Regions from separate parts of the Williamwhitmania taraxaci genome, predicted to be linked through region 2. Evidence: riboswitches for the same ligand, from Rfam matches in the RefSeq annotation. Region 2 holds a riboswitch; the other holds the start of a gene.
The links. Region 2 has a riboswitch for cobalamin ahead of BLS65_RS15075 (ABC transporter substrate-binding protein). Riboswitches for the same ligand answer to the same signal wherever they lie in the genome.
Positions count from the first base shown of each region.

Region 1: linked by a shared signal. The riboswitch ahead of BLS65_RS06590 (TonB-dependent receptor plug domain-containing protein) and the one ahead of BLS65_RS15075 (ABC transporter substrate-binding protein) in region 2 are both predicted to bind cobalamin.

Region 1 is NZ_FMYP01000018.1:35,849-41,917, forward strand. Features, by position in the region: gene BLS65_RS06580 (acetyl-CoA hydrolase/transferase family protein) at 1-161, shown strand, start outside; gene BLS65_RS06585 (RelA/SpoT family protein) at 295-2,475, opposite strand; cobalamin riboswitch at 2,627-2,825, shown strand; gene BLS65_RS06590 (TonB-dependent receptor plug domain-containing protein) at 2,939-4,837, shown strand; gene BLS65_RS06595 (DUF5074 domain-containing protein) at 4,860-5,918, shown strand.
Region 2 is NZ_FMYP01000076.1:4,805-10,873, forward strand. Features, by position in the region: gene BLS65_RS15065 (ABC transporter ATP-binding protein) at 380-1,387, opposite strand; gene BLS65_RS15070 (iron ABC transporter permease) at 1,402-2,418, opposite strand; gene BLS65_RS15075 (ABC transporter substrate-binding protein) at 2,415-3,560, opposite strand; cobalamin riboswitch at 3,578-3,761, opposite strand; gene BLS65_RS15080 (methyl-accepting chemotaxis protein) at 3,857-5,407, opposite strand; gene BLS65_RS15085 (phosphomannomutase/phosphoglucomutase) at 5,509-6,069, opposite strand, start outside.

The sequences.
Region 1 (6,069 bases), on a different contig from region 2:
TGCATTGGTTTGTTACCGAGTATGGCGCAATTAACCTTTATGGCAAGAGTCTGCAAGAGCGGGCCCGCCTTATTATCAGCATTTCACACCCCGATCATAGGGAGGCTTTGGATAAGGCTGCATTTGAGCGCTTTGGTCCTCACTTCCACTACATAGGTTAGTCCAACGGAATATTATATAAAAGAAACGCCGAGCATTTTGCTCGGCGTTTCTTTTTTAGCGTTACTTAGAAGTGTATGATTCGTCTCGATAATGCGGCCAAATACTTTTCATCTATGGCGTGTCTTTTAACGTTTAACGATTCACCCGAATAGCCCTCTGTATTCCAGCTGTTTTCTGAAGTTTGCTCAATAGGTTTCCGAGTTGGTTTGTGTGTTCAATGAGCACTTTAAGTATGCCAACAAAACTATTTCCCTTGGATTCTATGGAAATAGCGCGCATGTTGAGTTTCATCTCCTTCGAGACAATCTCCGAGATCCTATTAACGATCCCTAGCTCGTCGTAGCCCACAATTTTAATGGTTACTTGAAAAGCTCCCGATTCTGTTTGCTCGCGCCATTTGGCCTTCATAATGCGGTATCCGTACTTATCTCTAAGCCTATCGGCGTTGGGGCAGGTGTTTCGGTGAATCTTAATTCCTTCACCAATGGTAACAAATCCAAATACCTCATCACCAGGAATTGGGTTACAGCATTTGGCCAGGCGATAGTCTACATTATCCAATCGCTCATCAATGATAAGGTAATCATCAAATTTAGTAACTCTGTGCTCAACAACTCGCTTTTGAGGTTCGGCTTGTTCTGGTTGCTTGTCACCCAGCAGTACAAGCTTAATATCCGAAAGCTCAATTTTTTCATGAAAGATGGATGAATAGAGAACTGTTGCATCCTTAAGTTTATAGTGTTTAATGAGCAACGAGACGGTGGTATCGTCCAAAGTCATTTTCCAGTTTTTCAGACGACGAGCGAGCATCTCCTTGCCAAGATCTGCAACCTGCATCTCATTCTCCTTGAGGCTCTGCTTGATCTTTGATTTTGCCTTGGAGGTTACAACAAAGTTTAGCCAATCCTTTTTAGGTTTCTGATTCTTAGAGGTAATGATCTCTACCAGGTCTCCGTTTTTGAGTTCCTCTCGGATCGTTGCATTCTTTTGGTTAACCTTGGCCCCCATACAGTGGTATCCCACTTGGCTGTGAATATCAAAGGCAAAATCGAGCACCGTGGCGCCAACCGGGAGTTTCTTTAAGTCGCCGGTAGGGGTAAAGATGAAAATCTCTTGGCTGTGTAGGTTTAGCTTAAAGGAGTTCACCATCTCCTCGGGCGAGATGTCGGGAGTCTCGATAATATCGCGAATTTGCGAAAGCCATTCATCGATACCAGCCTCCTGCCTAATGCCCTTATATCGCCAGTGAGCCGCTAGGCCACGCTCGGCAATCTCATCCATGCGTTTGGAGCGGATTTGCACCTCCACCCAACGGCCATCGGGGCCTACAACGGTGGTGTGCAGCGATTCATAGCCTGTAGACTTTGGCACTGAAACCCAATCGCGCAATCGGCTGGGGTTGGGAATATACTTATCGGTAACCGTGGAATACACTCTCCAACATTCGGTCTTCTCTTTATCCTTTGGTGTATCTAGGATAATGCGAATGGCAAATACGTCATAAATCTTTTCGAAAGGAACATTTTGTTTCTGTATCTTCTTCCAAATGGAATATACCGATTTTGTTCGTCCTTTTATTTCGAAGTTGAGACCCTGAAGGTTCAGCTTCTCTTCGATAGGTTCCATGAACTCCCGAATAAACTTATTACGGGCTACTGTAGTGTTTCGAAGTTTCTTTATTATGCTCTTGTAAGCCTCGTTTTCGGTAAACTTCATGGAGAGGTCTTCCATCTCACTCTTCACCTTGTAGAGACCTAGTTTATGGGCTAATGGGGCGTAGAGGTTAAACGTCTCTCTTGCTTTTGATGCCTGTTGTTCTTTTGTAAAGTGATTAAGCGACCGCATAATTTCAAGTCTGTCGGCCAGCTTAATCAGGATTACACGTATATCTTCCGAAATGGAGATGATCAGGTTTCGGTAATTCTCGCTTTGGTCGGCATCCTTTGAATGGTTAATCTCAGCAATACGGTTCAATCCGGCAACAATGGCCGAAACATCTTTGCCGAATCGTTGCTCTATCTCGGCTAGGGTAAGCCCACCGAACCGTGTGGTGTCGTGAAGGAGCGCTGCAATCACTGATGTGGCCCCAAGACCAATCTCCTCAAGCACAATTCGAGCTACGGCCACAGGGTGAAATAGGTATGGCTCACCCGACGATCGACGCATATCCTTGTGGACCTCCGCTGCCAATTTGTAGGCCTCCTTTATGCGCTGAATGTCCTTATTGTCAAGGATATGCATGCCGGATTTAAGCAGTGCTTTAAATCGGTAAATAACCTGTTTGTGCTCTCTGGGTCTTTCTTCGGGCGTCATTAGTTTTGCAAGTGAGATATAGGCAAAGATAAAATCTTCAACAAAACAATTGGCTTTTTGATTGGAAAAAGATAACAGTTTGGGCAATAAGGGAAAGTGATTTATGCTGAAGAATATGTGCTATAACGATTTCGGAACCAATAAAATATTTTACTTTTGTCGCAGTTTTGGTTCTCCGCCATTGGCGGAGCGAAGAGGGAATCGGGTGTAAATCCTGAACAGTTTCCGCTGCTGTAAACTCCATCAAAACCTTTTGCTATCAAAAAAAGCCACTGTCGAGCTAGTTTCAAGACGGGAAGGCCAGCAAAGGGGGAGTAAGTCAGAAGACCTGCCAATAACATTTCGCATTTATAGCTTTCGGATAAAGGGCTCAGTGTAATTCGTTTACATTCTCTTGCTTTTTCTTTTTATTCCGCAGGTTATAGATGATTGAATCTTAAACGATTTTAATCATTTGTAACGCATGTTGTTGAGTATTTTTCTTGTTGGAGTCTTAGCTCTCCCCAGCGATATCCCTCCTGTGACAAGCACAATTGAGGATACCATCACCCTTAAAGAAGTGGTGATTAGCTCCAAGTTGAAGCGCTTTTCTGCTGGTCTCTCCGTAAAAATAATTTCGCCCATAGATATTAAGCAAAGCCGGAGCTTGCTCCTTTCCGATATGCTTGCCAGTCAGCCCGGCCTTGTGGTAAATAGTTATGGTCCTGGAGCCACTTCTTCTATTTCTCTTCGGGGTTTGAATGCCTCGCATACCGCTGTGCTTTGGAATGGTGTTAACCTTCAAAGTAGCATGAATTCCGGCGTTAACTTTGGCAATATCCCTACTTTCTTTGTCGATCAAATTGCCGTGCAGCAAGGTGGCAACGGCGCACTCTTTGGCAGTGGTGCCATAGGCGGCGTAATCCACCTCGATAACCAGCTGGCCTTTGGCAATGGAAATAGCGGAGAGCTATTTCAGTCGGTGGGCAGCTACGGGTTGTCGTATTCCGCTATTAAGCATACCTATGGTGGCGAAAAGTTTGCCATTTCATCGCGGCTATTTTACAGTGAGGCTCAAAACAACTACGAGTTTAGGAACACAACTAAAATGGGTAAGCCCATTGTGAACCAGACCAATGCCAACTATCGTAAGGCAGGCATCATGGAAACCGCCTCATTCCTCGTTTCGCCAGCCGACAGGCTTGTTGTGGCGCTTTGGGCGCAGGATGGTTATAACGCTTATCCAGCTATGATGAGCACGGCATCGAGCAATCAGAATGATTACAGCAGCTTTTTTCGGGCAACATCGCAATGGCGCGCCAATAGAACGAGCTATGATTTTAATATTAAGGCTGCTCTCTTCAACGATTGGCAGGCTTACCGGAATATTCCGGTGGAGCGATCGAATCACCACTCAACCAACGGACAGGTGGAAGGAGAGTTCATCTATCGAATGTCGCAGAGCCACGTGCTTGAAGCAGGTATAAATACGGCCTATGAGCGCGTTCGTTCTACCAATTATTCTGAACCTAAGGAACGGTTAAGACCAGCAGCCACGCTGGGTTATCGGTTTAGAACTGAGGATGGCGGTATCGAAGCCTTTGCAGGTGCGCGCGAGGAGATAATTGATGGAGAGTCTACACCCATTACCTGGTCGGTTGGTGGTCAGTTTCGGTTAATGACTGGGCTATACATGCGTGCAAATGTCTCTAGAAATTACAGGGTGCCCTCTTTCAACGACCTTTACTGGGGAAATGGTTGGGGGAATCCAAACCTTAAGCCTGAAAATGGTTTAGGAGAAGAAGTTGGACTCGATTACGTTTACACTGGAAATGGAAATCTTATATCAATAAAGATTAGTGCTTTCAATAATAATGTAGACAACTGGATTATTTGGCTTCCTAATTCTTCTGGAACTTGGAGACCTCAAAACTACAACGAAGTTTGGTCTAGAGGTGTAGAGAGTTCGTTAACCTTAAAGAAGCGCTTGGAAAGGTTCACTATTGGAGCCGATTTGTCGGGTGCTATTACCTACACCACCAACGAAAAAGATGCTATTCAAGCAACGGAAGGAAAGCAACTGCCCTATGTGCCAAAGTATAAGTATGGTTTTTCAGCATTTATTGATTTTGATTGGCTTCGCCTAAAGTATACTCAAGGCTACACCGGTAGGCGCTATGACGTTGCCGACCACTCTAGCCAGATAAATCCATTTTCGATTGCTTCCCTTTCGGTAGAGACAAACTATAAACTAAACAGTTATGAAATACGTGGATTTGCACGCATTGATAACTTGTGGAACGAGGAGTATGTGGTAATGCAGAACTATGGAATGCCAATGCGTACCTATCAGTTGGGAATTGTCCTCTCTTTTGGAAAATAATTAACCTAAATAACAACAGACTATGAAAATTAGAAACATTTTTTCGATTGCGCTGGTTGGTGCATCGCTACTCTTTTCTGCATGTGAAAAGGATGAGTCGTCGGGTCCCAAGTTGCCTTTCGACTTAACCCAAGGAATGATAATAACTAACGAGGGAAACTTTGGTAGCGCAAATGCCTCCATCTCGATTTACCATGCCGCAGGCGATTCTATCACTTCGGATGTTTTCTTCAAGGCAAATAATCGTGTGCTTGGTGATGCCCTTCAGAGTATGACATTCACTACTAACAATGCATACTTTGTTCTTAACGGTTCCAGCAAAATTGAGGTTGTAGAGAAATCATCATGTAAGGAAGTCGCTACCATTGAAAATTTAGGTGGTCCACGTTATATGGTTACCTACGGCACTAAAGGATATGTTTCGACATGGGACAATAATGAGGTTGTAGTTATCGATCTTAATTCAAATGCTGTTACCAAAAAGATAAGCGTTGGCTCAGGTCCTGAAGGACTTGTTGTTGTGGGATCAAAACTGTTTGTTGCCAACAGTGGTGGTTGGGGAAGTGCAAAAACCGTTTCGGTGATTGACCTCAAAACCGATGCTGTTGTTGAAACGATTAATGTTGCCGATTCTCCACGCGGATTCGTTGTTGATAAAAACAATGATGTATGGGTGCTTTGTGTTGGTGCTGTAGATTGGTTGAATAGTGCAAATACTACCACATCGGCATTGTGCAAGATAAACCCAACAACATACAACGTAACTACAATCAATATCAGCACAACTTATCACCCAACCCAACTGCGCACAAATAATGCCGGCGACCAACTATACTACGGTGCTGGATACGGTGTTCAGGGTATCTTCAAAATGAGCATTAACGGCACAATACCTACGGCACCATTTATAGATGTTGAAGTGTATGGTTTTGCTATCGATCCTGCATCGGGAGTTGTTTATGGTATGCAGGCACCATCCTTTACTGCGGCTGGAAAAATGCTTCGCTACGATTTGGCTGGTAAACTTGTAAAGGAATACACTGTGGGAATTGGCCCTAACAACGGTTACTTCGTACGGTAGTATTTACAATGCATTATATAAGGCCGAAGGGATTATTCCTTTCGGCCTTTTCTGTTATGGCACATTAATGCGGTTTTCTTGTTACAGCAAAATTACTGACTTTAGGCTTTTACTGTTTTGATGACATCTCTTTCGAATGAAACCTTGAGTT
Region 2 (6,069 bases):
GAAGACTGAAGTCCGAAGACTGAAGTCCGAAGACTGAAGTCCGAAGACTGAAGTCCGAAGACTGAAGTCCGAAGACCGAAGACTGTAGACTGAAGACCGAAGACTGTAGACTGTAGACTGTAGACTGTAGACTGTAGACTGTAGACCGGATACTGAAGACTGAAGACCAGAGACCGAAGACCGGAGACTGTAGACCGGAGACTGGAGACTGTAGACCGGATACTGGAGACTGAAGACTGAAGACTGTAGACCGAAGTCCGAAGACCGAAGACCGAAGTCCGAAGTCCGAAGTCCGAAGACCGAAGTCCGAAGTCCGAAGACTTTAGACTGTAGACTGTAGACCGGATACTGGAGACTGAAAACTGTTGACTGTTGACTGTTACGACGCCCTGAGCTCCCGCATCAGAGAGGCTACACTTCCCATCTTTACCGAAACAGCGTTGGGTTTGGATAGAATAAATTCAGTAGGAAATCCTGAGCATATCTCAATGCATAGCGGCAGGTTTTGTTCCATCGACGGAGTAAACCCGTTTCGGTAAAGAGCATTGGCTACCCAATGACGGATAAGGCCATCGCCAATAAGTTCAATCTCCCTACTAAAAGGATTCTCGGTCCTAAAGGTTCCACTATGGTTATCGAAGATGATTCCATCGCGGCCAAAGAACGCCTTTAGCTTACCTTGAAGCAGCAAATCTTCAGGCGAACCACACTCGAAACTCTTTTCTCCGTCGATAAGCCAGATGGTATCGGAAAAGCGCAATGCCTGTTCGAGGTCGTGAGTAGAAAGTAACACGGCCTTTTCGTGCTCCGAGGCTAATTGGTGCAGCAAATTCATAAGTTCAATCCGACTGGGAAGGTCAAGAAATGCGGTGGGTTCATCGAGAATCACGATTGGGGTTTCCTGAGCTAAGGCCTTTGCCACCATCACCTTTTGGCGTTCGCCATCGCTTAACTCATTGAGCATTCTATCGGCAAATGAGCTCATGCCCACTGCCTGTAGCGACTCCTCCACTTTTGCATGATCTTCGGCCGAAAGTTTGGCAAAGAAACCCGTATAGGGATATCGTCCCGTAGAAACCAACTCATAAACCGACAGTCCTATCTGCGAGATATTTTCAGTAAGCACAACGGATACCAGCTTGGATATCTCCCGCTCCGATAGTTTTCCTATTGGCTTTCCATGAACCAACACCTCCCCCTTTAATGGATCTGAAAACCCAGCGAGACAGCGGATAAGAGTCGACTTCCCCACTCCATTTTGCCCCATCAACGAGGTTAACTCACCTGCCCTCAACTCAAGATTTAGGCCACGCTGCACTTCGAGTGTGCCTTCCTTCTTGTTGGAATAGCCTATTGTTAAGCCTTTGGCCGATAATACTACTTCCATACTATCATCTCCATTTATATTGTAATTCGTTGGCGCCGTTTATCCAAAATAACCCAGATCACTATAGGTGCCCCCATAAATGAAGTCACTGCATTTATGGGTAAAGCACCCTCAAGTCCGGGTAGCCTTGCAATTAGGTTACACAGCAGCGCAATAAACATTCCCGTTAATAATGTAATGGGGAGCAAGACGGTATGCTCATTACGTCCTACCAAAAAGCGTGAAACCTGCGGTACGGCAATACCCAAGAAGGCTATTGGACCGCAGAATGCCGTTACTGCCGCAGTAAGTACCCCCGCCACAATAATGACGGCTAAGCGAGCACGCGGCACGCGCAAACCTAAATTGCTGGCGTATCTATCACCGAGCAAAAGCATATTTAACCACTTCGGCATACCCAGTGAGATCATCAACCCGACAACAATAAGCCCTGAAAAGAGTGGCATCTGACTCCATCCAACACCCGAGAATGAACCTAATCCCCATAAGGTATAGGAATGGACATTCTCACTGGTTGCATAAAAATTGAGCACACCCACCAACGAAGAGGTGATATACCCGAGCATCAAACCAATAATAAGGAGCATGGCGTTATCGTGGAGCCGAGCAGAAAAATAGCTAATAAGCAAAAGCACTACAAAAGCACCGACAAAAGCAGCAATTATAGAGGCGTAGTAAATGGACATTCCCATAAGACCACCTGCTCCGGCCAAAAGCACCACAGCAGCTACTCCAAGGCTTGCCCCCGAACTAATACCCAAAACCGAAGGACCTGCCAATGGATTACGAAAGAGGGTTTGCATCAAAAGACCAGCGATTGAAAGGCCTGCACCAGCCAACGCTGCGGTTATAGTTTGCGGTAACCTCGATTTCATTAGTATATTCGCATATACTACAGGGGTGTCTTCATTTCCAGTAAGCGCAGCAAACACCCACTTCAATGGAATAGATACCGATCCTAGACTCAGATTTAGCGCCGTAAGAACAAAAATCCCAAGAATTAGGAGTAGTGCTAATCTTCCTGTTTTCATGGCTTCTCTTGCTTCAATATATCAAAATACACGGGATTATAGCCCTCCATCAATTCGGGGTGAAACGCTTTTAAGAGATCCGACAGCAGAACATCCGGTCTGAGCAGCCCCTCGTCGTAGTAGGCGGTGTTATTGGTATTGCAGAAGACCACCTTACGGGCCTTAAAGGCATCAAAGTCGGCATAAGATGCATACTCATCCTTCATAGTTTGATAGGAATACACCCCTTGGTAATTCTCTAATACAACCCAAAAATCGGCATGAACCGCTTGCTTATACACCGTTTCGAAGTCGAAGGGAATAGGTCCTTGGCTTTTCCGATCGGCATATAGATAGCGTGCTCCCGCATCGGCAAAGAGCTGTGCCATATAGCTATTTCCCGGCGACACATACCATATACCTTGGTAAGGTTTACTTGCAAACACGGTAGGAAGCAAGGTAGCCTCCTTTGCTTTCGCCACCAACGCTTTGTAACGGACTTCAATCTCGGAGAAATTCTTATTGGCCTCTTGCTCCTTGCCAAAAAAGAGAGCCATAAACTTGACCCATTCGGCTCGGCCCAACGGGTGTGTCTCCAAGTAGGCCGAAACGATTCCGAGGGGAACACCAGAAGCCTCAACCGGACCATACTTATTATCCTTAAAGGGAGAGACGAAGAAAATATCGGGAGAAATCTTTATTAACTGTTCGAGGTTCACTGCCATCGCTGGGCCAATCTCGGACACAAACCCTTTCTCGATTCGCGAAAGCATATATTTATTTGTAATATACTGCTTCTCCGAAACGCCAACAATGGCATCGAGAAGTCCAAGTTGCTCGGCATAGCATATCTCAGTAGCAAATGCGCAAGCCATACGTTTGAGTGGAACATCGATAACCTCCCCATCAACTGGAACGTTAGTTGACGCAGCATCCTTGGGAACGAGGTAGTATCGTTTCAGTAGAACGGCGGTATCCCAAGGGTTTATCAAATCGATTCGTGTAACATCATGGCTTTTGAACACTCTAAAAAGACGAGCATATTTAAGCGGGACTTCAACGAAACCAGAGTCGGTATTTGAATTGGAATTACCCCCACAGGAGGTTAAAATCGAAGATAGCAGCAGGACGATAGCCCCAATCAAAAAGAGTTGTTTTTTCATTATTCACCTTTATTCCCGAAAGTATTAAAACAATGGCAGGTCTTCTGGCTCGTCTCTCCTAGTGTGTCTTCCCATTATCGATTTACCGAAACAGTGACGTAATACAATAGGCATTTGAGACTTACAGCTGCGGGTACAGCCCCCGAATTTAACGGGATTCCCTATTATAACCTTGCGGTTACCAATGCACTGCAAAGGAACGCTTTTTTTGTGACTGAGAAAATATTTAACAGACACAATTATCCTAACCATAAGAATAGTTGCACAAGTAATTTAATAGAAATTGCAATTAACCCTTATACCTTAAAGAATTGGGTTAGTTCATTGAGGTTGTCGGCTTGTTTGGATAGATTTTCGGCAGTAGCGGCTATCTCTTCCGAAGAGGAAGCATTTTGTTGGGCTACCTGATCGAATTGGTTTACCGACTTGCTTACCTCGTCGGCTCCCACCGACAACTCCTTGGCCGAAGCCGATATCTCCTGAACTAAGTTAGCAGTACGCTGAATATTCGGTACAAGGCCCTGAATGATTAAACCAGCCTTTTCGGAAACCTCGGTGCTCTTTCTTGAAAGTTCATTTATTTCGGCCGAAGCGGCTTGGGCGCGTTCGGCAAGTTTTTTAACCTCTTGCGCCACGGCAGCAAAACCACGGCCATGCTCACCTGCCCTAGCTGCCTCAATGGCTGCATTAAGGGCAAGCAAATTAGTTTGACGTGAAATATCCTCCACTACAGAAATTTTATCGGCAATACTGCGCATTACCTCTACTGCTTGCTGCACCGCTTCGCCACTTTCTGTTGCCTGCAATGCGGCTTGAACAGCCATTTTTTCTGTTTGACTGGCATTATCGGAGGCCTGTCGAATATTGGCTTCCATCTGCTCCATGGAAGCAGCAACCTCTTCCGTTCCTGAAGCTTGCTCGCTTGCCCCTTGAGCCATCTGCTCCACGGCCGATTTTAACTCGCCGCCATTTGAGGCCAAGAAGACAGCGGAACTCTTAACCTGCTCAGCAATACCCCTTAACTGATCCACCATTTTCATCAAGGATCGATTCAACATCCCCACTTCATCATTATAGTTATCGTTTAAAACGACTGTCAAGTCGCCTTGGGCAACCTTTTCTACTGATTTTAACGCTTCATTTATTGGTTTGGTAATGCTCCTGCGAATAGCCAGACTGGATGGAATGATGACTAACACAAGAACTAAACCCAGCCCTATTCCAATTCCAATCAAAAGTCGAGATGAAAACGACTGAATGCTCTGTCGAATCTCTTGTCGCGCATCATCCACATTATCGACGTAAACGCCTGTTCCTATCCATGTTTCAGTGCCAGGAATCATCTCCGAGTAACTAATTTTTGCAACATCGCCTTTTCCTGGTTTAGGAAAGACATACTCAACAAATCCGCCACCGCTGGAAGCCTGTCTGAATAGTTCTTTTACAAATAGGATTCCATTTACGTCAGCAGTAGCAGCCAAGTCTTTCCCCACACGCTCTTTCTTTGTAGGAAGAGCAACGTTAACCGTTCCTCTGTAAATGAAAAAGTAGCCCGACTCATCGGCCTCAAATCGAATTTGATCAACCAAGTTTCGGAGCACAGAATCTTGCTTGCTTTGTGAAAGTGCCGGATTAATAGACTTTTGCAACAACAAGGCAACAGAGTGCGTAGCCACCTTAATTTTATCCCGTTGTCCATCAAGCATTCGTGTTTCAGTAGATTGGATTCCAAGATCACGAATGGTATTCATTCCATACCAAAACGCCGAAGAAACGATTAATACGAATATCAGAACCATTGCGAGTAGCATGGCAATTCTAACTGAAATAGGATAGTTTCTTAGCATAGTATCTGTATTAATAATCCAATCAAATTTAGGACAAAGCAACCGATAATAAAAGGGGCCGGATTAAAACCCGACCCCTTTTTGACGTATGATAGAAACTATTACTTAAATCGCCCAATTATTTCTCTTACCACCTTTACCTTCTCTTCCAGCATCTCTGTTGTTTTTGCTTCGGCAATAAACCTTAGGTATGGTTCGGTGTTCGAAGGTCGGATATTAAACCACCAATCGGCAAACTCTACTCGATAGCCATCGAAATCGAAAAATGCGGTTGGCTGCTCGGTCTTGTCGAAGTATTCCTTAACGGCATCCATTGCCTCTTTTTTGCTCTCGAGGCGGAAGTTTAGTTCGCCGGAGTTTGCATAGGTTTCAATCCCAGCAATTACTTGAGACAGTGATCGGCCCTCACGCTTCATGCGGCTAACCACGTTGAGCACGAGCAAACAGGCCAAGAGACCAGAGTCGGAGAAGAAAAACTCTTTGAAGTAGTAGTGACCAGCCAGCTCGCCGCCGTAAATACCATCAATCTCGCGTAGCTTGTGCGCAGCAAAAGCACGACCTACGCGCCACATCTGCACGTGGGCACCAAAGCGAGCCAGGTATTCAGGAACCGCTTTCGAGGTTCGGATATCAATAAGCACATCGCCCTTCATGCCTCTCTC